Prochlorococcus marinus str. MIT 9313: one gene and its partner. The protein of the gene in region 2 interacts with the protein of the main gene of each other region in a pairwise test. Links are inferred from orthologs where the notes say so. Each region holds a gene or a part of one and is shown on either strand. Other genes may lie near its edges. The genes, in order: AKG35_RS08895 and AKG35_RS10485.

Region 1 (14,920 bases), 310 kb from region 2 along the record:
CCAGGAAGTGCTCTCAGAGAACTGCAGGCTTGATCAGGCCCTGGTGAAACACAAGCAGGAGCCAAACCTCTCCCTTCTGCCCGCCGGGAACCCCCGCATGCTCGAGTGGCTCAAACCTGAGGACATGCAACGCATTGCCGCGATGCTGGCCAAGCAATTCGACTATGTATTGATTGATTGCCCCGCGGGGATCGAAGACGGCTTCAAAAATGCTGTTGCTGCCGCCAAGGAAGCAATCGTGATCACAACGCCTGAGGTTTCAGCAGTGCGCGATGCCGACCGTGTCATCGGCTTACTGAACACCCATGGCGTAAGCCCTGTTCAGCTGGTGCTCAACAGGGTGCGTCCAAAGATGATGGCCAATCAAGAGATGCTGGCCGCAGACGATGTGACCGACATCCTGGCGCTGCCCTTGCTTGGTTTAGTTCTAGAGGACGAACAGGTGATTGTGAGCACCAACCGCGGAGAGCCGCTCACCCTCAGTGCCAACAACTCTCCAGCCTCTCGTGCCTACTCCAACATTGCGCGTCGCCTTCAAGGGGAAGATGTTCCTCTGATCGATCCGGCCAAGGAAGGACTGGGACTACGCGAAAAGGTGTGGCGCTTGATGCAAACCAAGATCTTTTGAAGTAATGGCAACCACTCTGCGAGACATTCTTGACAAATTGCTGGGCCGCCAACCAGCCAGTGCCAAAACGGCAAGGGAGCGCCTTCAGCTTGTGCTTGCCCATGACCGCAGCGATCTAAGCCCTGAACTGCTCGATCAAATGCGGCGCGAAATCTTTGAGGTCGTTGCCAAGTACGTGGAGATTGACCTTGAGGAAGGCGAAGTAAGCCTTGAAACCGAAGATCGCATGACGGCCTTAGTGGCTAACTTGCCGATCAAACGTTCCCAAGCCAAGGCTGTCAGTAGCCAAGAGAATGGTGCCAGCAGCCAAGAGGCTGTCAGCAGCCAAGAATCCGTGTCAACTCCTGGAGCAATGGAATAGGGCGGAGAAGAGGGGGGAATCCTGAAAGAAATTGCTTTGCTGCTATGCAGCCACAAAATCAATCAAACTCTTTTCCATTGCCTCCATCAGCTGGATCGCAACGACTAAGCCCAGCGGAGCAATCCGTGGTGACGTTGTTGTTTGAGGGTCTCAGCAACAAAGCCATCGCACAAAGACTGATCCTTAGTCCACGAACCGTGGAAAGTCACATCAGCCATGCCCTCGCCAAAACCGGCTGTCAAAGCCGACTCGAACTCACCTTGTGGCTGATTGCCAACTGTCAGCCAGAAGCAGCCACCTCCGTCGTTACACTTCCAGGATTGCCGGCTTAGCTCAGTGGTAGAGCAGCGCTTTTGTAAAGCGAAGGCCATCGGTTCAAATCCGTTAGCCGGCATTTCAGAAAGATGAATGTCAACCAACTGCCAAGCTGCCAAACAAGAAGATCAAGGGAGCACAAGAGCCCTTCCTTTTGGACACACGTGTCGAACGTCCTGTCTTAAAGAACACTTCAAACCTCTCAACCATCAGCCTGATCCTTCACCTTCCCTGCGAGCAACCAAGCTCCAAGCAACAACAGCACCCAACCCAGACCCCGTAATTCAAAAATCGGTGTAGTAATCACAGTCACCTGCTCTAACAGCCAATGAAAGCTGGCCTGAAGAAGCAATACCAAGCCGATCAGCCAGAGCATGTGAAGGAAGACAATTTAGGCATCAAAGCCACTTTCACGTGACTGACAACATTGTGAAGAGTTGATAGTGACCATCTTTAAACAACTGTCTAATTTCTAGACGCCGCGATCAAAGGATCTGAAGCTTACAAAGAGGTTCTAACCCTAAGCTCAAAAAAATGCCACCAACCAAACAGAACCATCGACAACACTGAACACGGGGGCAACGACCAAGAAAGTCGCAAGGAAACCTTGATCAGAGAATCAGATCCAATGGCAAAATATGAAAGCAAACAAAATACAAAATAGCCGCTCAAAAATCTCCAAGGACAATAAAGCTCCACTGCTAATAGAGATTTCTCAATCCCATTTGATGAGAGGAAGGTGCATCAAAAGTGGGAAGCAAACACAACAAAAGGTAATGAAGGATTGATGGTACCAATCGTATTTAGGCCCAATAGGGAAGGTCTTGCTAGGATCCTGCGAAAATAAGAGCCAAGGCAATGAGGTTTATAGAATTCCTGGACCAGCGCTTCTGCAATTCACAGGAGATTAGAGAGATTAACCATCGAGGCATATCTGCAGGATTTGACGGCTTCAGAGAAGTGTGGGAACTCGATTATCTTTACGAGCATTTTGAAGCCGATATCCATGAGATCATAGAGGAGACAGGATATTTAGACTCTGACTTGAAAGACGAATTTGACAACGAAGAGACACTTAGGATGAAACTCGTATGGTTTGCAGTTAGCACATATTGCCTAAGCAGAACTGATGCACTTGTCGAGGCAAAAGATTAAGATGTTTAGCAACGAACCACTAAAGCAAGGTTGACAGCGAATCAATCACTTAGCCTAAGGGGCATGAGATCTCAATAACAAGCACAGAAACAACAGCCAGTCAGATTAATGAATGTTATTTCCATGAAATTATTGCCCCACTAGGCTGACTAATAAGATGGTCAAAACAAACAAATGACCAATGGGATGGCGTGGGGCAGTTCTTAGAGGCAGACTAGTTGCATCTTAAGCGATTAAGAGTTTCTCGGAAGAGGGCAGCCAAGAGAAGGCCTTGTGTCATATTTCAAATGTTTCAATGGACCATTTTCAAATACATAAAACAAGAAAGCTCCAATATATTCCCGGCCAGAATATGGAGCCCTGCCATGCTTAAGCGAGGGCCCATGGTAAATAACTAGATCTCCTATTTCTAGGAATACGGATTCAATCTTATCGCTTTTATAAAAGTCAAGAGACCATTCAGAGTCTTTTGACAAGCAGCATGAAACACCTATTTCAGAGCTAGGCTTCAAATCAAAGTGAGGGGGGAGAGCATGCTAACGCCCATAAATTCGACCAAAGAAATAAGCAGGAAGCAATCTATCCTTGAAATTTTTCTGAATTAAAGGTTGCAAGCATAACAGTAACGAATCAAGAAAAAGAGGCGAGTATTTAGAAAACAATTCAAAGTCATCAGCAGGCTTGCCGTAAAAGACTGAACCACAGTCAACTGACATTAAAGTCCTGAGTCGAAGTGATAAAAACTCACACCGCTCATTAAAGATTGACTTTCTAAGCGTGGTAGCTTTATCAGACATTAATTCAAGAAAAGCAATATAACTATAATTGCCGAGAATCGGAAGAAAGAGTGATTGAAATACTTGTCAATGCAAAGCGATGATGGAGTGGTTGATAATGCGGCAAGAAAAATAAACTCTGTAATTTATTACCAAGCATGACTTTGCAATTTCTACGATGAAATTGCTAGAAGGCAATAATGAAAGCGAGTCATTAAGACTACGAACAGGATATATAACAGGAACAAAATCACGCTTAGGCATCAATGCTGCTAAGGGTAAATGAAGACGATCTAGTTTTAGACAAGAAAGCATTTGGACTTGACATCAAACACGAAGTAGTAAAGTTTTTAGCTGTTTAGGAGACTCCTCAACAGGGAAATTTCTCTTGAAAACAGCTGCAAGCAAGATTTTCTGTAGTTTTTCTAAACTTTGGCCTTTGCAAAAAAAATAACGGCTAGCACCAAAATTCAAATGGTCACTATCTGTTTGATCGAAACAATGCAAGTGCTGGGGAAGAGTGACAATATTGATCAAATCACCATCATCAATCTTCCAATTAGCAGTCCATAAGTCTCACAAAAGAGCAAATGCAACTATCCCCAGACAAATCAATCGGCAACTGTCACCTCTTGCTGCAGCACCTAGGCCACATAGCATGACTTGCAGACGCAACGCAAATTCAACAGGGCTATTTTTTACCAACCCATTCGCCCATCTAATACACAGCAATTCGCCTAATACTCAAACAAAAATATCAAAACGTCCCAAAAGCGCATCTATTGTTAAGGTCTTGGCACTTCGGCTCTGGTATTTCTATCTTTAAAAAGCACATCAAGGTGTTGGGTGAAGCTCACAAAACTCTCTCAATCAGAGTTCGATAGAGGCTGTGAGCTCAACAATGTCTTAAAAGAGTGCTGGAAAGCTTTTTACAGCCTGACAGCTCAAATGAATAATGTAGAGACAGATAGCACAAAATATCTTCAACTCGATAGGCTTCGCCAGACTTGTGAAAAAAACATCGACGAATTCAAGCAGGAGCTAGATGAACTCAACTGGCTGATACGAATAGGGATTCGTGACTAGGCCGCAGAGCAGCAAAAGCTTTACCACCAATCAACAACAGCTCTTCTCTTTAAAAGCAACAACCTCAACAAATCACCGCGTTGGAGACGAGTTTCAGAGATCACTCAAGTGGTCTCTGCAATGCACCTCTTAACAAGTTCGGTTCGACCATTTGAATCGTCAGGCTCTCTTGATCAGAAGACTCATTCAAAGCTCAAGCACCACTGCACCACGTCGTAACTCATGCCAACGCCCGGCCCCTTGCCAAGCCACCACCGTGCTGGCCAAACCAGAAGGCGTCGGCCATGGCAATGGCCCCAACAATGGCAATCCTGGGAAACAAGTATGAGCAGCATCTGCCGAGAAAGTGGGTGCAGATCCAGACAAATTCGCGCTCGTGGTAGCTAGTGGCCCGCTCTGCTTCAGCAAGGTCCTCAGCATTCCACAATCCGGTACTCGCAACCCAAGCGTGAAAGCTCCAGGATTAAGAGCCTCAACAAGCACACCCGAAGCCGGTACAACCAAGGTGAGGGCCCCTGGCCAATAGCGCCTGGCCATCGACCAGACATCCTCCAAAGCAAGCGGCAAAACATGCGCAAGTAACTCTTCAGGAGTCGCTCCCATCAGGATCAGAGGTTTGTCGGCCGACCTCTGCTTGATGGTCCACAACTGTGCAGCGTGAACAGGAGCGGCCGCCAAAGCTGGCAAGGTGTCTGTGGGCAACAATGCCGCTGAACCAGCATGCAATCTGGATGCCAAGGCACTGGCGTCAAGAACAGCCGAGGGCAGAACTGCCATGGTTCAAAGAGTCTTGATAATCAGGATGCCGAGCAATGGCAAAGCGCCTTACCCCCAGTAAATCTGACTTGTAGTCCACATTCTCCAAACCCTGCTGACGCATCAAAGCCAGCACGGCATCGCTCTGGTCATGGTGGTGTTCCAAGAACAGCCAACCACCAGGCTCTAAGGCCTGCATGGCACCAGCAATGATTTGACGAGTGGCCACCAACCCATCGGCTCCCCCGTATAGAGCCAAATGCGGCTCATGATCACGGACCACGGGTTCAAGTTGAGCCATTACAACTTCTGGGATGTAGGGAGGATTGACCAGTACCAAGCTGAACTCTCCCCACCAAGGCCGCAAAGGCTCCCACCAACTGCCCTGATGCAGCTGCCATAAGGCATGGGGCGCAAGCCTTTGCAAGTTCCGTTTCGCCAAAGCCAAGGCCTCGATGCTGCAATCCACTGCATGTCCTCGCCAAACAGGGAGAGCGCGAGCCAACGCCACAGCTAGTGCTCCTGACCCTGTCCCCAAATCGGCCCAGCGACCAAAAGGTTTCCGAACCAATGCTTGCAAAGCAAAATCCACCAACAGCTCCGTCTCTTGTCGGGGAATCAATGCCACCGCACTGACCTCCAGCTCAAAATCCCTCCAAGGGCAGTAACCGATCAAATGCTGAAGAGGAATGTGATGATCAAGATGTTGCTTCCAGATCATTTCGAGCTGATCAAGAGATCGCTCAAGCAGCACTGAACGGCGTGGGTCGAGATAAAGCTGCTGAAGATCGCTCCAGCGCAAACCTCCACCCAAATCAAGCAACCAGTCAAAATCAACAGCACGGCCTCCTTCAGCCAACTGCAAACGACGCCAGGCCAATAGCTCTGCTGCGGAAATCTCCAGCAATGCCATCGAAACAGGCTAGGCCAAACGCCAATACAACCCAGGCTCTGCCACCAAAACCCCCTGCAGCTCCAACTGAAGCAATTGTTCTGTCAATCGCGCCGAAGACAGATTCAGACAGGTCATCAAATCCTCCAGGGACGCCCCATCGCCAATGGCCTTTAACAGTGCTGTATTGCCATGCTGGCCGGCTGGTGCGCTAGAGCGAGAACCAGACAAATCAACAGCAACCGAAGGAGAATGAACCGCCAGCGGACCAGCACCAAGTTGTTTTACAAGAGCTTCAGGGCTTAGCAAAGGGGAAGCCTGATCCAACAACAAAGCATTGCTACCGAGAGCCGACCATCGCCTTGCATCTCCGGGCACGACCAACAGCTGACATTGCTGCTCTATTGCCCGCCGCGCTGTAATCAAGGCTCCACTTCTCTCGGGGCACTCGACGACGACCACAGCCTTTGCCAAGGCCACCAATAGGCGATTACGGGCCGCAAAACAACCGCGCTTGACCAAAGTCTCCCGGGGCTGCTCTGTGACTAGCAGCCCTTGAGCCGCTACCAGAGCTTGAAGGCCCTCATTCTGCCGGGGATAGACCTTATGCAACGGTGTGCCCGGCACGCCCATAGGCGCACCACCGCCTTCCAAACAGCCGCGATGGGCAGCCGCATCAATCCCTTCTGCAAGGCCACTAATCACAGGCCAACCCGCTAGTGCCAAAGCACGACCCAATGCTTCCGCCACACGCAAACCATGGTTCGAAGGCCGTCGTGTGCCAACAATTGCAACCGCCCTACGGGCCCCAAGGCATCCCAAAAGCTCCTGCCGGCCCTGCCAAAAAAGCGCCAAAGGAGGGCGCTTCAAGGCACGAAACCCTTCCGGCCAAAGCACATCCACAGGCAACAAGACATCCTCCGGCACGTCGACACTTGGACAAGTTCCCCACTTGCTGCGGTGGAGGCTCAAGTCTTTGAACAAGGCTGTCGGCCAGGAGAGCACCTTGCGCAACCTTTCCTCAGGCCAAGTCCATAGCTCAGCCAGACTGACCTCGTGAGCCTGGCCTAGCGCCTCGAGGTCCCCCATTCGAGCAGCTCCAATCCCTGGACAGCGGCTCCAAAGCCACCACCAATGCCGAGATTCCACCAGCGGAATAGTACATATGAACTAATTATCTTACAGGCGAGGTTCGGCCCCCTGTTGTAGTTGCCGTAAAGCACTCGCAAGAGGCTCTGGGGGTTGACGTAGCACCCGCCGCCTCGAGCCCATGACATTGAGCAGCACAAGATCCACCTGAGCATCAGCGACCCGATCCCCTGCCTCCGATGCAAAAACTGTGAACCAGGGCCATCGCACCCCATCGCAGGGCAGAGACCAACTCTCCAGCTCTACCAGCTCACCATGGCGAAGCGCACGACGATAGTGAATCTCAAGACGCACCACAGGCATCTCCAATCCGGCTGCGGAGATGCGCGCATAGGGCAAACCTACCTGCGCCAAAGCCTCCACTCGAGCCTCCTCCAGCCATGCCACATAGGCTCCATGCCACATCACCCCAGCGTGATCTGTGTGCTGCGGTAACACCCGCCTACGCAGCTTCCAAGGCTGAGTCTTCTCACTCTTCATCAGCATGCTGAACTCCTAACTCACTCGGCATAGGCTGCTGCAAAGCCTGGTAAAGCTTGCAAAAGAACCTACTGACCAAGAACTAGCTGGGAGCAATGCTGAAAATGCTCTACCCGAACTGACCTTCCCAAGTTCACAACAGCTGATATCTGTCGGCTAAGTCTGGATTCCTGAAAGCTGTCCAGCTAGATCGTGGAACCCCACCAAAAGAGTTGTAACCCCTTCCCCGCCGAGACATTGGCAAGTTAATGAGAATCAGCCCCAACGCATTGGGTACACCCATCAAGCAAGGATGAATCAAAGCGAGGGGGGCCAAGATGGCGGTTGAAGAGAACCCAGATCTAGTTTCAATTGCTTGGGAGAGTCGCCAACAAGAACTGATCAAGGGCCTTTGGGACCTCGACACGCTGGTTGGGAGTTCCGGTGAGCAACTTCACCTGAGTTGATGAAACCGCTTTAGTCCTGATTGACCAGGACCAAGAACGCAGTTGAGACTGGCAAGCGGATGGCCTTCAAACCAGCAAGAAGTTGATCAGCTTTTGTTGCTGTTGGTCTGGATGTAAAGACCAATCAGAAACAACATCGGAACCGCTACGAACAGAAGGGTGGCTAGGAAGCCGAAGTTGTTTACAGGCATGGCCGCAGAGGATTACTCCGGGAAAGTATCACCCGCAAGCTACCCAAACTGCAATCTGCTCAAGCCTCGTCACCGGGCGTAGCAGCCCACGCCCTTTCAAAACCAGCTGAGATCACACCATCAAACCCCTCTGATTCGAGGGGTTTGATGGTCTATTAAGACAGCTTTTGCGCACGCGCCGCCTCAAGTCGACTCTTGGCATTAAGCAGGGCTTCCTGTGGTCGAGTCACGACGATCACTGACGACATAACAATGGTCTGACAAGCAAGGCGCCAATTCTCAGGGCGGCGCTTGAGCTTGATTTCCTCAACCTCAGTTCGTGGTGAAAGCGCACCAACTTTGCTTTCCCCCTCAATTCCAACAAAACAAGTAATGCACTGACCACAACCTCCACAGTTCCCCAACTTTCCTTTCAGCCCATAGAGCTCCATCCCCTCGCGCAAGGCAACCTCCCTGAGATTTTCGCCTTGCTTGCACTCAACATCTTTGCCTTCCCGGACAAAGCGAATGATGGGCATGGATCTGGAACGCAAAAGACAACCCATTTTGTCTCAAGCGCGGCATTGCAGTTTGTAACCAAGCCTGAATATCAGCAAAACCTCAGCCTGAGGAAATCGATAGCCCTCCAAACCCACTCTTTTAAGAGCTATTCATGTATCACTGCACGTTGCAGCTAGCGACAACCTTCTCCACACTTAATGGTGCACGTCTTACGATCTGCGGGTCTGGCTGCATTAGCAGCTTCGTTTCGTTCCCCCGAACCTGACCCATGGGATTGCCCTGGTATCGGGTGCACACGGTCGTCATCAACGACCCCGGCCGACTTCTGGCCGTGCACCTCATGCACACAGCCCTGTTAGCCGGCTGGGCCGGCTCCATGGCCCTCTACGAATTAGCCATCTTCGATCCTTCGGATCCCGTCCTCAACCCCATGTGGCGGCAAGGCATGTATGTCATGCCGTTCATGACCCGCTGCGGAATTACTGGCAGCTGGGGGGGCTGGAGCATCACCGGTGAAACCGGTGTTGATCCAGGCCTCTGGAGCTTCGAAGGTGTTGCTGCCGCTCACATCATCTTCAGTGGCCTGTTAATGCTGGCCGCAATCTGGCACTGGACCTACTGGGATCTTGATCTTTGGCTAGATCCACGTACTCAAGAACCTGCTTTAGACCTTCCAAAAATCTTCGGCATCCACCTGACACTTGCAGGTGCTGTTTGCTTCGGCTTTGGAGCCTTCCATCTATCTGGACTTTATGGTCCTGGGATGTGGGTCTCTGATTCCTATGGACTAACAGGTCATATGGAGAATGTCGCGCCCGAATGGGGTGCTGCAGGATTCAACCCCTTCAGCCCAGGCGGCATTGTGGCGAACCACATTGCTGCAGGAATCTTTGGATTCCTTGGTGGCCATTTCCAAATGCTCAACCGCCCACCTGAAAGGCTTTACAAAGCCCTTCGCATGGGCAATATCGAAACAGTCTTAGCCAGTGGTTGTGCTGCTGTTTGCGCAATTGCCTTCATCGTTTCAGGAACGATGTGGTATGGATCTGCAGCCACACCTGTTGAACTGTTTGGACCTACCCGTTATCAGTGGGACCAAAATTTCTACAGAACTGAAATCAACCGTCGTGTCCAGTCAGCCATGGATGAAGGCGCTACTCAAGAGGCGGCATATGCCGCTATCCCTGAGAAGCTTGCCTTCTACGACTACGTAGGTAACAGCCCTGCAAAGGGTGGTCTATTTAGGGTTGGTGCCATGGTGAATGGCGACGGTCTTGCTACTGGCTGGCTCGGCCACATCACGTTCAAAGACAAGGCAGGCAATGATCTGCAGGTCCGTCGCATCCCGAATTTCTTCGAGAACTTCCCTGTGTTACTCGAAGATCAGAATGGCGTCGTGCGTGCTGACATCCCCTTCCGCCGTGCTGAAGCAAAGAATTCCTTTGAGCAGCAAGGCGTAACGGCAACCATCTATGGCGGTTCCATGGATGGGAAAACCTTCACTGATACCGCTGATGTGAAGCGTCTGGCTCGCAAGGCTCAACTTGGTGAAGCCTTTACTTTCGACCGCGAGACCTATGCTTCGGACGGTGTTTTCCGAAGCTCACCTCGAGGCTGGTTCACCTTTGCTCACGTCAACTTTGCGCTCTTGTTCCTATTCGGCCACTGGTGGCATGCAGCTAGGACCTTGTACCGCGATGTGTTTGCCGGTATCGATCCTGACCTCGGCGACCAAGTTGAATTCGGTGTTTTCCAAAAGTTGGGCGACTCTTCTACTCGTCGCGTTCCAGGGCAAACTTAAGCCTTCCACAGGAACTACACCTTCAGCTGATCGACCTTACGGAGACTCTCAATGGATGCTTTTGCTTACACCCTCTTAATGACCCTGGTGGTTGCCACTCTGTTCTTCGCGGTTGCATTCCGTGATCCGCCGAAAATCGGCAAAGACAGTGGCAAATAAAACGCCAATCTCTTTAAAGCCCCGCTTCGGCGGGGCTTTTTTTTGTCTTTAAGCACTTCTTCCTCCAATCTCGTTGATCCAAATAATCATGCAGTCTTATTGTCTCGCAAAGGATTTACAGCACTAAAGCCTGAGAATGCAGTTCAACAGGTCCTTCTCAAGGCTCGAATTACTGTCTAGACTTAGTTCTCTAAGATTGGAGTCTTACGGGCATGCAATGCCCCTCCTGCCAAAACACTGATAGTCGGGTACTTGAATCCCGCGCTGCTGATGCCGGGCGAAGTGTAAGAAGGCGCCGTGAATGCTTACATTGCGACTTTCGCTTCACTACCTACGAACGCGTCGAAACTGTTCCAATCACAGTTTTGAAGCGTAATGGCAATAGGGAGACTTTCAATCGCAGTAAAATCCTTAATGGCCTTACGCTTGCCTGTCAAAAAACCGGTCTCGAGCAAGACAGACTTGAGTCAATGGTGAACGAGCTTGAACTGCAACTTCAGCAAAGAAGTGGGCGTGAAGTGAATAGTGCTGAAATCGGCGAAATGGTTTTGGACCAACTATCGGAAATGAGCGAGGTCGCTTACGTACGCTTTGCGTCGGTATATCGTGATTTCCGTGGAGTTAATGATTTCGTAGCAGCACTTGAAGGCATTCATGCCAACAAGGAACAGCTCGCAGCCGTTCGCTGAGAATAAGAAGTCAATCTGTAGAGTGATCAATTAATTCCGAAAGGTCGGCGGGCCACTCGGATTTCCTTGCGCACTGCCATAGGGCAGACCGCCATCCAACAATGTCTGCGACCCCTACTGAACAAGTTCAGGACTCTGCTGCTGATAGCACTAGCAGCGAGCAGGTAATCAATACCACTTCTGAAACAGCCGAAGCTGCCAAGCAAGCCTTGGCTGAAGAAGACCTGAGCATTCCAGAGGATGTCCCAACAGCCGATGACCCAAGCAGCCGAGCAGCCAAAAACGACCTGAGTGGAGCTGGATTCACCCTCGATGAATTTGCATCACTACTGAGCAAGTACGACTACAACTTCAAGCCAGGTGACATTGTCAACGGCACGGTATTTGCCCTTGAATCAAAGGGCGCAATGATCGACATCGGGGCCAAGACAGCAGCCTTCATGCCCCTTCAGGAAGTGTCAATCAATCGGGTTGAAGGACTCAGCGACGTCTTACTTCCAGGAGAGATCCGCGAGTTCTTCATCATGAGTGAGGAGAACGAAGACGGACAACTTTCCCTTTCAATCCGCCGCATCGAATACCAACGTGCATGGGAACGGGTAAGGCAGCTGCAAAAGGAAGATGCCACCATTTACTCCGAAGTGTTTGCGACCAATCGCGGGGGTGCCCTGGTCAGGGTGGAAGGCCTGAGAGGGTTCATCCCCGGATCACACATCAGCACCCGCAAGCCAAAGGAAGAGCTTGTCGCGGACTTCCTACCTTTGAAATTCCTCGAAGTCGACGAAGAACGCAATCGCTTGGTACTGAGCCATCGCCGTGCTCTGGTTGAAAGGAAGATGAATCGCCTTGAGGTTGGCGAAGTCGTCATCGGCGCCGTTCGCGGCATCAAGCCCTACGGAGCCTTCATCGACATCGGTGGCGTGAGTGGCCTACTTCACATCTCCGAAATTAGTCACGAGCATATCGAGACCCCCCACTCGGTTCTTAACGTGAATGATCAGATGAAGGTCATGATCATCGATCTCGATGCGGAGAGAGGTCGAATTTCACTATCTACCAAGGCCCTTGAGCCCGAACCCGGAGACATGCTCACCGATCCACAAAAGGTCTTTGACAAAGCTGAAGAAATGGCCGCCCGCTACAAGCAAATGCTGCTCGAGCAGGCCGAGGAAGGCGAAGATCCAGAAGTTGTCCCCCTCGACTAATCCTGATAGCTAGCCCATGCCTCAACTATTGCTGAGGGGGACGCCCATCGGCAAGATCCAAGGGGTGCTGTTCGACAAGGATGGCACCCTTTGCCATAGCGAACCCCATCTGCTCACTCTGGCAAAGGGAAGAATCGAACAAGCCATTCGTCGGTTTCACGGAGGGAATGCCAGCGAAAGTGTGGTTTGCAAAATTGAGGAGCTTCTCTCTGCTGCCTATGGCCTCAACGCTGAAGGACTCGATCCAGGCGGAACGATCGCCGTAGCGTCAAGGCATCACAACTTAATCTCCACAGCAACGGTGTTCTGTCTGCTCGGAGAAGGCTGGCCACAGGCTCTTGCTCTGGCCAATGAAGTGTTCGCAGCTGTGGATGCTCTTGAGAATGAAGTGCCCTGCCTAGTAACAAAAAGGACTCTGCTACCAGGTGCCCTTACGGTCTTGCAAGCGCTGCGACAACAAGGGGTGACCTGCGCCGTGATTAGCAATGACAGCGCCTCAGGGATTGAGACGTTCCTGAACCAAAACAATCTTCATGACACGGTGACCGAGCTCTGGAGCGCTGAGCATCGACCAGCTAAGCCCAATCCAAATGCCGTCAAAAGACTCTGCCAGTTAATGGGATTAGCCCCCGCCCAGTGCGCCTTGATTGGTGATGCCGATTCCGATTTACAGATGGCTCGACAGGCTGGTATAGGTCTCAGCCTTGGTTACATGGCCGGCTGGAATCAACCCCCAACACTGACGAACTACCACCACCTCATCCACCACTGGAATGATCTAGCCGTCAAGTAGCCGTCAAGGCAGACCCTAAAATTACGCATAACTTCAGTTCTCCATGAGCCGTTACGTCTTCACCTCTGAGTCCGTCACAGAAGGGCATCCCGACAAGATCTGTGATCAAGTGAGTGATGCCGTTCTAGACGCCCTACTCGCTCAAGACCCCAGCAGCCGAGTTGCCTGTGAAACAGTTGTCAACACAGGGCTCTGCCTCATTACAGGCGAAGTGACCTCAAACGCCCAGGTTGATTTCATCCATCTTGTTAGGAACGTAATCCGCGAGATTGGTTATAGCGGTGCTCGTGCAGGTGGGTTTGATGCCACGAGTTGCGCCGTGCTCGTTGCCCTGGATCAACAATCACCAGACATCGCCCAAGGGGTTAATGAAGCCGACGACCATTCAGGTGATCCTCTTGACAAGGTGGGAGCAGGAGACCAAGGGATCATGTTTGGCTACGCCTGCGACGAGACCCCTGAGCTGATGCCCCTACCCATCAGCCTCGCCCATCGCCTTGCCCGTCAACTCGCTGCAGTCCGTCATGACGGGTCTCTGAGCTACTTGCTACCTGATGGGAAAACCCAAGTCAGTGTGGTCTACGAAAACGACCGTCCTGTCGCGATCGACACGATTTTGATCTCCACTCAACACACCTCGGAGGTAGAGGGCATCTCAGATGAGAATGGAATCCGTGAGCGGATCACTCAAGACCTCTGGACCCATGTCGTAGAACCAGCGACTGCTGACCTCCCCCTCAAACCCAATCGTGAGGCGACCCGCTTTTTAGTCAATCCAACCGGTAAGTTTGTGGTGGGAGGCCCCCAGGGGGATGCTGGCCTTACTGGCCGGAAGATCATCGTAGATACCTACGGCGGCTATGCCCGCCATGGTGGTGGAGCCTTTTCCGGCAAAGACCCAACCAAAGTGGACCGCTCTGCTGCCTACGCCGCACGATTTGTGGCCAAGTGTCTTGTAGCAGCAGGCCTCGCTCAACGTGCAGAGGTGCAACTCAGCTATGCCATTGGCGTGGCTAAACCCGTATCGATCCTAGTGGAATCTTTTGGCACCGGAAAAGTCACGAATGACGAACTCACAGCCTTGGTGCAAGACCATTTTGACCTGCGACCTGGTGCCATCATCGAACAATTCAAGCTGCGTCAGCTGCCTCAGCAACGCGGAGGACGGTTCTACCAAGACACTGCTGCCTATGGCCACTTCGGCCGCCCTGATCTAAAGCTTCCCTGGGAAGACGTTACTGACAAGGCCTCCACTCTGCTTCAAGCAGAGGCCCAACAACAAAAACAGGGAAGCAGCCTCTAGAAACCCCATGCCTAACTCGTCCCTGGCGCTCGGCATCGACCTTGGCACCAGCGGCGTACGGCTTGCCGTGCTCAACGAGCACGGCAAGCTGATCCACACAAGCAAAACGGACTATCCAAAAGGGCTTGAGAGTCCTGAAGACTGGAAAACCTGCTGCACAGAGCTGATTCGTGCTTTACCTAGCAGCCTGCGACAAAACCTGGGTGCAGTCGCTATCGATGGCACATCAGGAAC
Region 2 (14,760 bases):
AGTAATGGCTATGTCGGCCTCTCAGCCATGGAAGTGGCTTTTGGAGAATCTGGTGACGAGAATGAAGTCACCGTTGATCGCCTCTGGTATCAGTTCCCACTCGGCGAAGAGTTCACTGCGACCATTGGTGGCATGGTTCGCCAGGACAACATGCTTGCCGTATGGCCAAGCAACTATCCTGCTGAAACTGTCATCGATTTCTTCACCTACGCGGGTGCACCTGGTGCTTATAACCTCGCCAAAGGTGGTGGAGCCGGTATCTGGTGGGATGACAACGACAGCGGTTGGAGCATTAGCACTAGCTATCTCTCTACAAATGCTGATGATGGCAACCCCAATACTGGTGGAGTTGCTACTGATGGTGCTGGCTCCAATGCAACAGCCCAAATCGCTTACGCCGATGAGCGTTGGGGTGCTGCTGCGGCCTACAACTACGCCTCCACTGATAATGGCGTAGGTTTGTATGCTGGAAATGGCACACCACTTGCTAATGACATTCAAGGCTTTGGAACTACCAACTCCTTTGCTTTAAGCGCTTGGTGGGCTCCAGAAAATACCGGTTGGATGCCAAGCGTCAGTGCTGGTTGGGGTATTAACTCCGTAAGTAGCAACAGCAACTCCGGCAACACACAGGTGCTGGGCGTTGACACTGACGACATCTTAGATAGTGCTACATCTCAATCCTGGTATGTAGCTCTTCAGTGGGAAGATGCATTCATCGAGGGCAATGTCCTAGGTGTTGCAGGAGGTCAACCCACCTTCGTGACCAACCTTAATTGGGACGGGAAATTCGAAGATGCGTATAAGAAAGCATACGGCGAAGATCCAGATGACAATGTTGCTGATGGCAACTATGCATTTGAACTCTGGTACAAGTTCCAGGTTACAGACAACATTTCTGTGACTCCTGCCGTGTTCTATCTCAGCCGTCCTTACGGTGAGCTGACTGATGGCTCACTTACCAAAGGCGGCGAAGACGACACCTTTAGCAACTTTGGTGGTTTAGTTAGAACCACATTTAAGTTCTGATCAATTGGCCCAACAATATGTTGGGCCATTACTACTACCCCTCACAATCTCGATCAATTTCAGCCCTCCGGAAACGGGGGGCTTTTTCATGGCTTGATCCCCATCGCTTTGTTTGGATGGGTCCGTGGCTCTCCCTTCACTATCGTTTATGCCCATTGCTGCGGACATCACGGCCCTGGTTGGCCGAACCCCAATAGTGCGGCTGAATCGCTTGCCACAGTTGAGTGGTTGCCATGCGGAGGTGCTGGCCAAGTTGGAAAGCTTCAACCCCACTGCCTCGGTTAAAGACCGCATCGCGGGGGCCATGATTCAAGCAGCGGAGGAAGCTGGAACCATTGCTCCGGGGCGCACCGTGTTGGTGGAACCCACCAGTGGCAACACTGGGATCGCCTTGGCCATGGTGGCTGCCGCCCGAGGCTATCGCCTCATTCTCACCATGCCGGACACGATGAGTACAGAGCGTCGCGCCATGCTTAGGGCCTATGGCGCTGAACTGCAACTCACCCCAGGCAGCGATGGAATGACTGGTTCCATTGAGTTGGCAAAGGAGTTGGTGGCAACCATCCCTGAGGCTTATCTGCTGCAGCAGTTTGATAATCCTGCGAATCCGCAGGTGCATGAGCGTACAACCGCAGAGGAGATCTGGAATGATTGCGAGGGGCGGTTGGATGGTCTGATCACTGGAGTAGGAACGGGGGGCACACTCACAGGTTGTGCGCGTTTGCTCAAGCAACGCAATCCAAGCCTGCGAGTGTTTGCGGTAGAGCCAGCGTTAAGCCCTGTTTTGGCAGGCGGGAGCCCTGCTCCCCATCGCATTCAGGGGATTGGTGCTGGCTTCATTCCTAGCGTTCTTGATCTCTCTTTGATCGATGAGATCCTGCCGGTCTCTGATGACGACGCGATGGAGATGGGTCGGCGCTTGGCGAGGGAGGAGGGCTTGCTAAGTGGGGTAAGCAGTGGCGCTGCTGTTGCGGCTGCACTGCAAGTGGGTAGTAGGGCTGAGATGGTGGGCAAGCGTCTTGTTGTTGTCTTGGCAAGTTTTGGTGAGCGTTATCTATCAACGCCGATGTTTAGCGCTGCTTCGGCGGTGCCGGCGCAGCGTGATGGATACCTTTGATGTCTTCAAAGCCGCTGGCTGCTATGGCTGCAGATCCTTACCAGGTGTTGGGAGTAACCTCCACCGCTAGCTCGGCTGAGATCAAGGCTGCCTATCGCCAGTTGGTGAAAAGGCATCACCCTGACGCTGGTGGGGATGAGCAGGAGATTCTTGCGCTCAATGCAGCTTGGGAGGTTTTGGGGGATTCAGAGCATCGACGCGCCTATGACCGCATAAGAACGCATGGTGTTTTAGTTGCTGACGAAGCGCATCAGCGTGGCGTTCGCAATGCTCGTGCTAGTGCTGCTGCTCGAGCGACCAAAGGCCAGGCAGCAGCAGCAGATGAGGCTCTTTTGCAGTGGATCAAGCAGGTTTATGTCCCAATTGATCGATTGTTGGGGCAAGTGATCAATCCTTTTCCTGCTCAGTTTCGTTCTCTTTCGGCTGACCCTTACGACGATTCGTTGATGGAGGTCTTTTGCACTTACCTGAAAGACAGTAGCAATCGGATTGAAAAGGTGAATAGCCTTTATCGAGCTTTGCCTATCCCTGCGTCCGCCCAAGGTTTTGGCTTGAGCTTGTATCACTGCCTCTCCCAAGTAGAAGACGCTTTGGCCGAGTTGGAGCGCTACACGATGGGCTATGTCGATAGTTATCTCCACGATGGTCGAGAGATGTTGCGGGAAGCCAAAAAGCGGCGTTTACGCTTAAAGGAGGAACGCCGTCGGCTGGAGATTTCGTGAAAGCTGCCTGGCGCTTTTGGTCGTTTATTGCTCTGATCTGGTTGCTGTCTACGGGCATCGATCGGATCTGGTGGCATCACTACGCCAGCATTCCCTCTTGGGATCAGGCCGATTATCTCAACAGCGCTCTTGATCATGGACGGGCATTAGGCCTGTTACCAGGAGGCCAATGGCAGGGATGGAACGCTTTACTCGACCTTTCTCCCAAAATTCCGCCCTTGGCTTCGCTGGTGAATGGCACTGTGATGGCAGTGGCTGGTGATGCTCCGGAGCAGGCTGCTTGGAGCCTTAGCTTTTGGCATGGGCTGCTCCTTGTTGCTGTTGCGGCATGGGGGTTGCGTTTGCGTGGGCAGGGGATGGCATTGCTTGCCGTTGTCTTTGTTGCCATGGCTCCAGCCTTGTTGGAGTTGCGCGCGGATTATGTGTTGGAGATGCCGCTCACTGCTGCAGTCACCTTGGCGTTATGGCGGCTGGGGTGTTGGTGGGATCCACAGCGAGGTGGACGTTGGGTACAGGCCCTTTTTGCTGCGGCTGCTTGTACGGCGGCACTTTTGGTAAAGCAAAGCGCTTTGTTGGTTTTGCTTCCGGCGCTGTTATGGGCCAGTTGGTGTGCCTTATGTCGTACCAATCGCACCCGATTTCAGCTGCTGGCAGGTGTGGGTGTGTTTTTGTTCGGCGTGGGCCCTTGGTTACGTCACAACTGGATCACAACGCTTGGAGGAACCAATAGGGCCGTGATCGAATCGGCGGCTAGGGAAGGGGACCCTTCTCTATGGACCCTTGAAAACTGGCTTTGGTATCCACGTTTGTTGCCGGCGCAGTTAGGCCCTGTTCTGCTCATCGTTGGCCTCAGTGGTTGTGTGCTCTGGTTGGGTATTCACTGCCGCAGCCTTGGATCTTCAACACAGAGAGCAGTGTCTTCTGATGATCCACTGGCTTGGCGTTGGCTGATCGTGACTCTGCTGGCTGGTTGGTTGTTCACCAGCCTCAGTCCGAATAAGGGTGATCGATATATCACTCCACTGCTCCCACCATTGCTTTTGTTGCTTGCTAGGGGTTGGTGGCAATGGGGGTTGTGGGCGAAGCGTCGCTGGCTGAAGGGCTCCTGGCTGATTTTGCCTACGACCCTCTTGGCGGGGTTGTTGGCCATCCTTCCTTCAGCTTTGTCGGCTCAGATCACTCGTTTGTCAGAGCGCCACAAGGGGCCTGTGGAGGCCATTGTCCGGGCGGCTGGAGGCGCTGATCCCAATGGCTTGCCCACCACAATCATCGTGGTGCCCAGTACTCCGGATCTCAATCAGCACAATGTCAGTTATTTCGGTCGCAGACGGGGTGGACGATTGGTAGGTCGCCAGCTTGGTAGTAGTGCAGGTGATGTGGAGCCGGTGCTGCAGCAGGCTGAGTGGGTTGTGCTTGCAGAGGGAGATCAGGGCTCAGTTCGAGACACTGCGGCACGCCTTGATCAGGCTGTTCGCAGCAGTGGTGTATTTGTTGAGCTGCGCCGTTTTTCACGGCAATCTGGCGGCAGCTATTCCCTTTGGGCACGCAGTTCTGGGGCTCCTAGGGCAGCAAGCTTTGCTGAGCGTTTTCCCTCTCTGGCCCAGGGGTTGGCGAAGGGACCTCAAGGGCTTGAGCCAGTCTTTGCTGCGGTCTCTGTCGAACATATGTTGGATGGCCATTTCAGTTATCGAACTGAAGTGCGAGAAGCCGCAATGCGGCGTTTGCTTGATAATCCTGTTGATACCGATGCCCGCTGGACATTGGCGCTTTTGGCAGTGTTGGCGAATCGCCCTGTTGAGGCAGCGACTCAATTCGCCGTCTTGGAGAAACGACTACCAGAGAGTCCTTGGCCCAGTGTTTATCGCAGTGGGGTGATCCTGGCGGGCTTGAATCCCTGGCAGGCATCAGCTGTGGCTGATAGAGCCCAGCGCAAGCATCCCAATGATCTATTGGCCGGTCTTGGTGATCTCAGTGGGGTTTTGGCAGGAGCTTTGTGGCGTTTGCCTGCGGCCTCAGGCTCGATCCCTAAGGCTGTGGAACAGGTTGAGGAAGCGCTAAAGCCCTCTTCTCATGAGAAGGGTTCCAGCTGATCGATCCTTAGCCACACGTCCGGAACAGGCATGCGCCAGCGCACTTGCCCATAGCCCTCTTTGACGGCCAGCAGTTCACCTGGACCTTCGAAAATGTAGTCGGGGGGAGAAGGATCACTGGCCGCTGCTTCAGTGCTGCTGCTAAAGGCGTGCCTATTGACCCGAACAAGGGCTCCTTTTTTGAGGGCTGCCGTGGCCTTTGCTGGTGCAGATGTTTCGGCCATGACGTGGTTTTCTCTAAGACTCAGGCTAGAACCTCCTCAGGAACACCAACATTCTGATTTGGGTCATTCACTCGCCCTCTATTTTTTGGCCTTCGGAGCTCTGTTGCTTGTAGCCGTGCTTCTCGATGACATGGCGGCTCGCGTGAGGGTTCCGGGGATCCTGATGGTGCTGATTCTTGGTTTGTTGGTTGATAACCATTTGACTGTGGCTTCGGATGCGGCTGATGCGCTCCCTCCCTTGCTTTCCTTGGTCCACGCAGACCAAATCACGCAGGCAGCACTTGTTTTAGTGCTTTTCTTCGGGGGGCTCACGACGAATTGGGCAGAGATGCGCTCTGTGATCCCATCGGCCCTAAGGCTGGCAAGTTTTGGTGCTTTATTCACAGCCCTTCTGATCACCTTGGCGATGCTTGGATTTGGCTTGGCCGAAGGGAGTGCTGGTTGGGTGGTGTTGTTCCCGCAGGCTTTGTTCGTGGGCGCGATGTTGTCCAGTACGGATGCATCTGCGACCTTTGCTCTCTTGCGGCCTCTCGCTGGACGCCTACCTAAGCCTGTTTTGGACCTGATTGAGACGGAGTCGGGCTTCAACGACCCTGTCGCTGTGGTTTTGGCAGGGGTGGCAATGGCTTTGGCAGGCGGGGAGGGTGTTGCTCCGGCTGCTTTGGTGACTGTGGTGTTACGTCAGTTTCTGTTGGGCATCTTGCTTGGCTTTCTCGGGGGGAGTCTCACCACTCAGGTGCTCGGTAGTCGTAGGTCTCTAAATACCAATTCCATGTTGCCAGTTGTGAGTCTTGCTTTGTTGATGGTGCTTGCAGGTGGAACCACCTTGATGGGTGGCAGTGCCTTGTTGGCTGCTTATGTGGCGGGGCTTGTGCTCGGCAATGGTTCAAGCACCGATCAGTTGGTGCTTGCGGAGGCCCATTCCAGTTTTGCAAAAATGGCTGAACTGCTTTTGTTTCTTTGTATGGGGCTGGTGGTTTCCCCTGAGGACGTTGTTCGAGCAGCTGGCGGAGCATTCCTACTGTTTCTCTTAATGCAGGTGGTGCGTTGGTTGATTGTTCACTTTCTGCTCTTACGCAGCTCATTTTCGTTAGGGCAGCGGACGTTTGTGTGCTGGGCTGGCCTGCGTGGTGCGGTGCCTATTGCTTTAGCGATTCAGGTCTGGGCTTCGTCGTCGGTGAGTTGGGGAAAAACCATGCCTCCCCTCGCCCTGGCGGTGGTTTTGTTCGGATTGTTGTTCCAGGGGTTTGCTTTAGTGCCTATTGCAAATCGCCTTGGGCTAGCTAGTCCACTGAAGGCTCCGCTCTCAGCCCCTTAGTCTCGCGGCCAATGCCGTCAGTTCTTTTATGCGCCTTCTACTTGTTGGTTGCACAGGTTTTGTCGGCCGTGAGCTGGTCCCCCAGTTGTTGGCAGCCAAGCATCAGTTGATCTTGGTCAGTCGCAAGGCTGCCTCTGGGTTCGATCAAGAGCGCCAGGCAGGGCAGTTGGAGTGGCTGCAGATCAATCCGGCGGATCCAAACAGTTGGCTTGATGGCCCACTACTGACTGCCTTGGCCCAAGTAGAAGGAGTGGTGAACCTGGCCGGAGAACCTATCGCTGAGCAGCGCTGGACAGCTGCTCATTGTCAGAAGCTGGAGTCGAGTCGTTTGGACACAACCAGGGCATTGGTGAAAGCCATGAGTCAACTCAAGACACCACCAAGAGTGCTCTTGAATGCCTCTGCAGTGGGCTATTACGGCACCAGTCCAGATGGCTACTTCACGGAAAAGAGTCCTTGTGGACAAGATTTCCTCGCTCACCTTTGTGAGCGCTGGGAGGCTGCAGCTGCTGCTAAACCGTCTGCTACCAGATTGGTAGTAGTGCGTATTGGCATCGTTCTAGGGCCCGACGGAGGGGCTCTAGGCAAGATGCTGCCAGTGTTCAGGCTTGGTATTGGTGGTCCGGTGGGCAGTGGCCTTCAGTGGATGAGTTGGATTCATCGCACTGATCTGTGTCAGTTGATTGAAAAGGCTCTTAAGGAACGGGCTTGGTCCGGTGTGGTGAATGGGGTTGCTCCTGAGCCTGTCCCTATGGCTTCGTTCGCGGAGGTTCTCGGCAAGACTCTTGGTCGTCCAAGCCTCTTGCCGGTTCCAGGTCCGCTCCTCAAAATCTTGCTTGGGGATGGCGCTCGTGTCGTCCTTGAGGGTCAACAGGTGGTCTCAGAACGACTTGCAGGGTTGGGTTTCAGGTTTAAGTATCCCGATCTATGCCAGGCCTTATCCGCAGCCACCATGCCCACACCCCATTGATGAGGGCAGCGGTCATTAACAGGCTGATGGCGGGCAAAAATAGGGGCATCCAGAGTTGCTGAAACAGTCCTATTGGTTTCTCCACTCCCTGGCTTGCGGCCAGGATCGCTGTGACAAACCAGAGTGCTCCGGCAATCACTAGGAACACATCGATGATCAGCAGTCGGTCCAACCACTGTTTCCATTGGGGATCGGCAGAAGGAGTTGTCATTGATGTCTTTCAGTGAGCATGTTTGTAATGGCTTGGGCTAATCGTTGCCCGCCACCTGCCACCCCGAGTCTTTGCAAGGCCTGCTTCTGGCATTGTTGTTGCAGGTCAGGGTCCGCTTGGCTGCGTTTCAATAGCTCCAGAGTCAGTTTGGCAGTGTTCTGCAGGTTGAGCGCTTCGCCAGGCTTCCCACCAGCACAAAACACAGTGGGCCCGAGTAGTCGGCGCTGAGCTTCTGCGAATGCGGCGGTGAATTGGGGCCCCATCCCTGGAAGTTGTAGCACTGGCTTAGCGAGTCCTACCGCTTGTTCAGTCGCCGTGCCCGCCATGCTGATCAGGAGGTCGCTGCTCTGAAGGACCGCAATGAAACAGTTGCGTTGCAAGGTGATGTGTCGTTGACCGAGCACAAGCTTGGTGCGTGTTGCGTTGCCAATACCAGGTTGCATTTGCCAGCCTTTTTGAGCGACTAATTGAGCCAGGCTGCTGTCGTCTAGAGCTGGGACCAGTGCAAGATCTAGGCTTATTTCATCGCAGGCTAGTAGTTGTTCTGGAAGATTTTCCACCATCGCCAACAGCAACAGCAGGTTGTGTTCTAGTTCTGGGAGGCGGCTGCCAGGCAGAAGTCCTAGGCGATAACGGCAGCTTGGTAAGGGTGCTTGAGGTGTGAGGACTGGATCCATAAAGGGATTGCCCAGAAAGCTCACTGGGCGTTGAAGTTGAGCCGTGAGGTCTGTTGCGGTGAGCTCGTCGCGGCTGTAAACACCCAAAAACCGCTTACTTTTCAGACAGCTGCCACAAGGCCAAGGCAATCGCAGCCGACCTTCATAGTGACTGGAATAAGCCACTAGGTAGATCGCGACGGGACGGCAGCTAAGCCAAGCTGCCATCACAGGGATCACATCGCCAATCACCACCAGCAGGTCGTAGTGGTCTGCCACCTGCAACAAACGTCCCAGGCGCCTTAGGAGATAGAACACTTGGCCTTGTAGCAGTTCAGTCAGCCTGCCTCGAAGACTGGTGTATCCAAGCCCGCCTGTGCTGAATGCTTTGGCCTGTCCAAGGATTTTGATTCCTGCCTCGGTATAGGCATGACCATGACCGACCAAAGGCAGGGCCTCTAGTTGATGGCCGAGGTTGAGCAGGGTTTTGCCTAGTAGGGCACCGGAAAGGTCTTCCCCGTGTCCATTACTCAACAGCAGCAGCTTCGCCAAATCAGAGCTCCAGCCAAGCCTTTACTTTCTTCAAAGCATGCCAATTTGGTCTGCGAAGTAACCCATCGGCGATTGAGTCCTTGAGGTCTTTTGCAAACTCCGGTGCAACAGCAAGAATTTTTTGCACCATGTCGATTTGATCTCTTACACCCTTGGAGTTGGTTTCCAGCAGGGCCAGGCTGAGGTTGATACGAGCTTGGGGATCCTGGGCGTTGAGCTTTACCGCAGTGCGCGCGCTGCGCAGGGCCTCATCGGGTTGAGCATTTAGAAGCTGTAGCCAGGCTAGGCATGTCCAGCCAGCCGCTTGATTGGGCGTCGTTGCTGTGATGGTTTTGAAGTCTTCGATCAGCTCACTGGCTTCAGCTCCGGACTGATACCGGGCCATGGCTGTTTCGAAGAGGTTCTCGTTGGTGGACGCCATCTGATGCAGCAGAACTGCTTAGGTCTCTTCAGATTCCCACGGAGCGGTGGCCATTGACTTCAGACAGCGAATGAGCTGCCGCAACCGCAGGTTTGGCTGGCGTTGGGATTGGTGAAATTGAAGCCGCCGCCAATCATTTCAGTGCTGAAATCCAATTGCATCCCATAGATGTACAGCAGGCTCTTGGGATCACAGATCACACGGAAACTTGCGCCATCGGTTGCGGTGTACTCATAGACCTCATCACCCTCTTGGATATCGGCTGAGGGGACAAAATCCATGGTGTAGCTCATGCCGCTGCAGCCGCCCGAGCGCACGCCTACTCGCAGTACCTGATCATTCCCCTTCTCAAGGCAGAGCCTGGCCAACTGCTGCATAGCTGTGTTGGTGATTTGGATGCCTTTGCCGTCAGTCGCTGTGTGGTGGGTTGCAGGATGAGTGGTGCTGGTCATTCAGTGCTGGCACAGACCTCAATTCATTTTATGGAGGGATGTCTCTCGTTGCACTATCCAATGCAGTCAACCTATCCGCCATATTTATAGAGTCGGAAGGATTTTTGTAGGAAGCGCGTGCGGGTCGCCATTGTGGGCGCTGGGCTTGCCGGATTGGCTGCAGCGGTTGATCTCGTTGATGCCGGTCATACCGTGGATCTCTACGAAGCTCGGCCGTTCATTGGTGGCAAGGTTGGTAGTTGGGAAGATCCAGATGGCAACCATGTCGAAATGGGGTTGCATGTTTTCTTTTTCAATTACGCCAATCTTTTTGCGCTGATGCGCAAGGTGGGTGCCATTGACAATCTGCTGCCAAAGGACCACACCCATTTGTTCGTCAATCGTGGTGGTGATCTTCGATCTCTTGATTTTCGTTTTGCGCTAGGGGCTCCTTTTAACGGTCTCAAGGCATTTTTTACCACTCCTCAGCTGAACTGGATCGATAAATTGCGCAATGCCCTTGCTCTGGGAACGAGTCCCATTGTTAGGGGCCTGGTGGATTACGAGGGGGCCATGAGCACAATCCGTGCTCTCGATGCAGTGAGTTTTCAACAGTGGTTTCTCAGTCATGGCGGCAGCCTGCAGAGCATTCAGCGCATGTGGAACCCGGTTGCCTATGCCCTTGGCTTTATTGACTGTGAGGCGATCTCTGCCCGTTGCATGCTCACCATTTTCATGATGTTTGCAGCTCGTACGGAAGCATCCAAGCTGAATTTGCTTAAAGGCTCCCCTCATCGTTGGCTTACCGCGCCGATTCTTGATTACATCCAGGCAAGGGGTGGTCGTCTTCATCTCCGCCATCGTGTTCGTGAGGTGCACTTTCGCGATGACGACGTTCCCGTGGTTACCGGGCTCAGCCTTGGCACACCAGAAGGGGATGTCATGGTTGAAGCTGATTGCTATTTGGCCGCTTGCGATGTGCCAGGCATTCAGCGCTTGCTTCCTGAAGCATGGCGTAAGTTCCCCCAATTTGATGACATCTACAAGCTCCAAGCCGTGCCAGTCGCCACCGTGCAGCTGCGTTACGACGGCTGGGTGACTGAGTTGGGTAATGACCCCATACACGAGGCTGCACGCAGGGATCTTCGGAGTCCTGTTGGCTTGGATAATCTTTTGTATACAGCTGATGCAGATTTCAGCTGCTTTGCGGATCTGGCTTTGGCGAGTCCTGAGGACTATCGCCGGGAGGGTCTGGGCTCTTTACTCCAATGTGTACTCACTCCTGGTGACCCCTGGATTTCTAAATCCGTAGAGACGATCGTTTCGCACACCGATGCTCAAGTGCGTGAATTGTTCCCTTCGTCTCTTTCTCTCAAGCTGGTGTGGAGCAACGTCGTCAAACTTGCTCAGTCTCTTTATCGAGAAGCCCCAGGGATGGAGCCTTATAGACCAGATCAGTGCACGCCTGTCAGTAATTTCTTTTTGGCGGGGAGTTATACCCGCCAGGATTACATCGACTCAATGGAGGGTGCCACGATGAGTGGCCATTTGGCTGCGGCGGCGATCCTTCATCAACCAGCGATGTTGGCCACCAATGAGGCGGTGGCTTAACGATGGGACGCTGGCTTGAACATACAGTTTCTAGCGATATCAATGCTCCCGTTGAGCAGGTATGGGCTGTATGGATGGATCTCGAGGCCATGCCTCGCTGGATGAACTGGATTGAATCTGTCAAGACTCTTGATGATCCGAGTCTCACTGATTGGACCTTGGCTGCTCAGGGCTTTCGTTTCCATTGGCAGGCAAGGATCAGCAAGCAGGTTGAAGGCCAGCAGTTGCAATGGGAATCCATAGGAGGGCTACCTACGAAAGGTGCTGTGCGTTTCTATCCGGAGAGCGAGAACCGTACAGCTGTGAAATTGAGCGTTACTTACGAGTTACCGAGGCCCTTGGCACCCTTGATGGAACCGAGCATCCTGGGAGGGATTGTTACTCGTGAGCTCCAGGCCAATCTTGACAGATTTAGGGATCTTGTGGAAAGCGGTTACTGCGTTTCTTCCTGAGTGCTCGAGGACAGCCGCCTGGCGGCTGATGAGTGGATTGATCCTGCTCACGGTTGCGCTAACGGGATGCAGTACCGATCGCTCCACTACCGAGAAGTTGGCTACAACACCGCGATCGGCTACGGATAGTTCTGAGCAGCTTTTGATGCCGATTGATCTTTCTGATCGGCTCACGCCACTGCCTTCGGCCATAGAGGTTCAGGATCGAGTGGTTGCAGGTCGAAGGGATCCTTTTCAACCGCTTGTTGGCTCAACGACTTCAAATGGCTTCATCCTGAAAGGTGTCCTGGTTGTTGGCGGGCAGCAGCGGGCATTGGTTCAAACATCAGATGGATCAGGAGCATTGTGCGTGGGGCCTGGAGGTCGTTGCCCCGGTCAGGTTGAGGCGGACCAGCTGTTACCGCCAAGCTGGTCGCTGCTATCGATCGACGTTCAGCGCGGGTGCATCACCTTGAGCCAGGGGGGCAAGTCTCAGCCTCCGACCTGCATGCTTTAACACAAGCACTGATAAGCCCCTCAAGGTTGTGGGGATCGGCTTCTTGATCGACCCTTCCAAAATGCTGCTCACAGCTGAGGCTTGTCTGGGGGCCGATGGAGATGACTTTGACTGTTTCAAGTTGCTGTAGCCAGTCGCTGCCAAAACGATGGCTGAGCAAACTTGCTGTGTGTGCAGCGGTCTTGCCGCTGCTGAAAGCAATTGCATCCACATTGCTGTTTGCGAGGGCTGTGGCCGTGTCATCCGGGATTGCTTCTGGGCAACGGGATTCATAAGCTGCCACTTCAATCACGTGTGCTCCGCTTTCCCGGAAGGCTTCTCCCAGAATGGTGCGGCCACCGCTCTGCACTCTTGGCAGCAGCATTTTCAGTCCAAAGCCTGACACTGGGAAATGATTGATCAGGCTGTCAGCCACAAAGTTGGGTGGAACAAAATCAACAGCAGCTCCTAGGTGTTCAAGATATTGGGCTGTTTTGCGGCCTACTGCTGCAAGTTTTAGTCCCTTGGGACGATTGGCAAGAGATTGGCCGATCCGCTGCAGCCGTTCTTCAACGGCCCGTACTCCATTGGCACTGGAGAACACCAACCAGTGGAATGTCTTGATGTCGGCTAAGGCATCATCGAGGGGTTGCCAATCGTCGGGTGGGCCAATTACAAGAGCGGGCAGATCCAGAACGTTTGATCCAAGGGCATGAAGCTGACTCCGAGCCTCACTCTGTTGCTCCTGGGCACGGGTCATGATGATTGTGCGGCCATGAAGGGGAGCTATGGGTTTGCTGCTCATTTCTCTTCCTCATTCAGTTTCACAATGCCTGCTACCTGATGGCGCAGCCCTTCGCTTTCCTTGCTTCGTCCTTGACGGTGCAGCAGCGTAATCGCCTTGTTAAAGCTGTTGCGGGCACCATTGATGTCCCCAGCGACGAGCATCGCGACCGCATGATTTTGGTGGGTCTCAGCATGTTCAGGATTAAGTTGCTTCGCTTGTTCGTAGGCGTATAAGGCTTCTACAAGATTGCCTTGGCGACGCTGCATTAATCCGAGGTTGTACCACGCCAGAGCGACTTCCGGGGCTTGTTGGGTAGCGGTGGTGGTGAGTGCGATGGCTTCATCCAGTTGCTCTTGTTGCATGAGCAGGGCTGCCAGGTTGAGGCGAGCTCCCAGGCTCACTCTGATGTCCATGGGTAGAGCCACGGCTTCGCGGTAGGCGGTGACGGCTCCTTGGGGATCGTCTTGGGCAAGGGCAATGCCTAGGTGCAGAAGAAGTTCGTAGCGTTCGATCGGATTGGCATTCGTGTTTTCGTTCTGCTTTAGGCCTTGCCGCAAGAGTTGGATGCCGCGCTCTTTTTGCCCTTCGTCCACCTCGAGAGCGCCGAGCTTTGCACAGGTATATGGATCGCCTGGATGCTCAGCCAGCCAGGCCTCCATTGCTGTCCTCAACCGTTGGGATTTGTTGCTGCTTTGGAGTAGATCTGGCCGGTAGCCTTCGTGGAACAAAGTCGGCTCAAGGTAATCGACGATGCGCCAATGGGGTTCTTCGCTGAGCAGATCCCTCACGCTGTCGTCAATCATGGAGTGGTATGGGCGGCTCCAGTGGATTCGCGGGTGTCGGCGGAACAGACGGCTGACGTTGGAATAAGGGGACATCGTTGCTCCCTGCTCAAAGCGCAGCAGGTTTATAACCAGAACATCTGGCTGAGCCATCAAGTTTTGTAGGCCTGAGATGGCCTCAGCGCGTAGTTGTTCATCGGCATCAAGAACAAGGACCCAATCCCCCGTGATCAGGTTCAGGGCGGCATTACGGGCTGGGGCAAAGTCCCCTGGCCACGGCAGGTGCTCTATTCGTGCACCGGCGGCTTCAGCTATGGCCACTGTTGCATCCGTGGACCCCGTGTCGACTAGCACGATTTCGTCTACGAACCCTTTCACGGACGCCAGGCAGGCTCCCAGGCGACTCTCTTCGTTGCGTACGACCATCGAGAGGCTGAGCATTGGAGCTGGTTCGTAGGTTGGCTCGAGGATATAGACGTCAGTCAGTGAAGTCTTGGAACAGCGGCGTTTGGGCACTTGATTGCACCTGCGCTGGTTGTAGCAGGCAGGTAAGAACCTGGCGCTGCGCTTCAGGCATCTGACCAGGGCTGTAAGCCGCGGGGATGCCGATATTTAACACTTCAATCAGCTCATCCCAGATGTAAGGACTGCCGTAGACAACTAGGCCTGCGAGGCGTTTTTGCTGTTGGAGTTGCTTGACGGTTGCCACCCATGGCTCGTGGCGATCCTGGTCGCCACGGAAGGGGTTCCCGCGTAAGAAAAGTTGCAGCATTACTGGGCCGATGCCCAATCGTTCTAGAGCTAAAGGCTGATCTCGGTCGTCTTGCCAGGGAGAGATCCCTAGGGGGTGATAGAGCAAACTTTGAAACCCAGCTTCAGAGGGCAGTACGAGTGCTGGGGCCGTGGCTGTGA

Evidence for each region.
Region 1: the proteins of AKG35_RS10485 (region 2) and AKG35_RS08895 interact in binary tests that used the Escherichia coli proteins (3 or more experiments, as listed by UniProt). The link is inferred for Prochlorococcus marinus str. MIT 9313 from one-to-one orthologs.

The regions. Positions count from the first base shown.
Region 1 is NC_005071.1:1,760,789-1,775,708, forward strand. Bases 7,073-9,975 are described here. They hold AKG35_RS08895 (2Fe-2S iron-sulfur cluster-binding protein), read right to left. Parts: upstream 8,754-9,975; coding sequence 8,391-8,753; downstream 7,073-8,390. Other genes in these bases: AKG35_RS08890 (acyl-CoA thioesterase), read right to left, coding at 7,149-7,604; AKG35_RS13660 (hypothetical protein), read left to right, coding at 7,916-8,044; psbM (photosystem II reaction center protein PsbM), read right to left, coding at 8,131-8,235; psbB (photosystem II chlorophyll-binding protein CP47), read left to right, coding at 9,005-9,975. Also shown: septum site-determining protein MinD, read left to right, coding at 1-628; cell division topological specificity factor MinE, read left to right, coding at 633-989; AKG35_RS12430 (response regulator transcription factor), read left to right, coding at 1,034-1,321; AKG35_RS13350 (hypothetical protein), read right to left, coding at 1,507-1,680; AKG35_RS08860 (hypothetical protein), read left to right, coding at 2,163-2,459; AKG35_RS08875 (L-threonylcarbamoyladenylate synthase), read right to left, coding at 4,508-5,098; prmC (peptide chain release factor N(5)-glutamine methyltransferase), read right to left, coding at 5,070-5,990; AKG35_RS08885 (DNA processing protein DprA), read right to left, coding at 6,000-7,058; more of psbB, read left to right, coding at 9,976-10,537; AKG35_RS08905 (photosystem II reaction center protein T), read left to right, coding at 10,589-10,696; transcriptional regulator NrdR, read left to right, coding at 10,909-11,385; AKG35_RS08915 (30S ribosomal protein S1), read left to right, coding at 11,487-12,590; AKG35_RS08920 (HAD family hydrolase), read left to right, coding at 12,607-13,383; metK (methionine adenosyltransferase), read left to right, coding at 13,427-14,686; AKG35_RS08930 (FGGY-family carbohydrate kinase), read left to right, coding at 14,694-14,920. UniProt on the Escherichia coli protein: Ferredoxin are iron-sulfur proteins that transfer electrons in a wide variety of metabolic reactions. Although the function of this ferredoxin is unknown it is probable that it has a role as a cellular electron transfer protein.
Region 2 is NC_005071.1:2,075,314-2,090,073, reverse strand. Bases 8,067-10,809 are described here. They hold AKG35_RS10485 (HesB/IscA family protein), read right to left. Parts: upstream 9,763-10,809; coding sequence 9,370-9,762; downstream 8,067-9,369. Other genes in these bases: zds (9,9'-di-cis-zeta-carotene desaturase), read left to right, coding at 9,880-10,809; AKG35_RS10490 (hypothetical protein), read right to left, coding at 8,891-9,310; AKG35_RS10495 (lipid-A-disaccharide synthase-related protein), read right to left, coding at 8,067-8,889. In the rest of the region: AKG35_RS10535 (iron uptake porin), read left to right, coding at 1-1,029; cysK (cysteine synthase A), read left to right, coding at 1,178-2,146; AKG35_RS10525 (J domain-containing protein), read left to right, coding at 2,170-2,868; AKG35_RS10520 (phospholipid carrier-dependent glycosyltransferase), read left to right, coding at 2,865-4,958; AKG35_RS10515 (NAD(P)H-quinone oxidoreductase subunit O), read right to left, coding at 4,937-5,182; AKG35_RS10510 (cation:proton antiporter), read left to right, coding at 5,181-6,500; AKG35_RS10505 (TIGR01777 family oxidoreductase), read left to right, coding at 6,529-7,470; AKG35_RS10500 (hypothetical protein), read right to left, coding at 7,412-7,681; more of AKG35_RS10495, read right to left, coding at 7,678-8,066; more of zds, read left to right, coding at 10,810-11,352; AKG35_RS10475 (SRPBCC family protein), read left to right, coding at 11,355-11,804; AKG35_RS10470 (hypothetical protein), read left to right, coding at 11,833-12,300; AKG35_RS10465 (uroporphyrinogen-III synthase), read right to left, coding at 12,251-13,084; AKG35_RS10460 (glycosyltransferase), read right to left, coding at 13,081-14,364; AKG35_RS10455 (glycoside hydrolase family 3 N-terminal domain-containing protein), read right to left, coding at 14,327-14,760. UniProt on the Escherichia coli protein: Is able to transfer iron-sulfur clusters to apo-ferredoxin. Multiple cycles of [2Fe2S] cluster formation and transfer are observed, suggesting that IscA acts catalytically.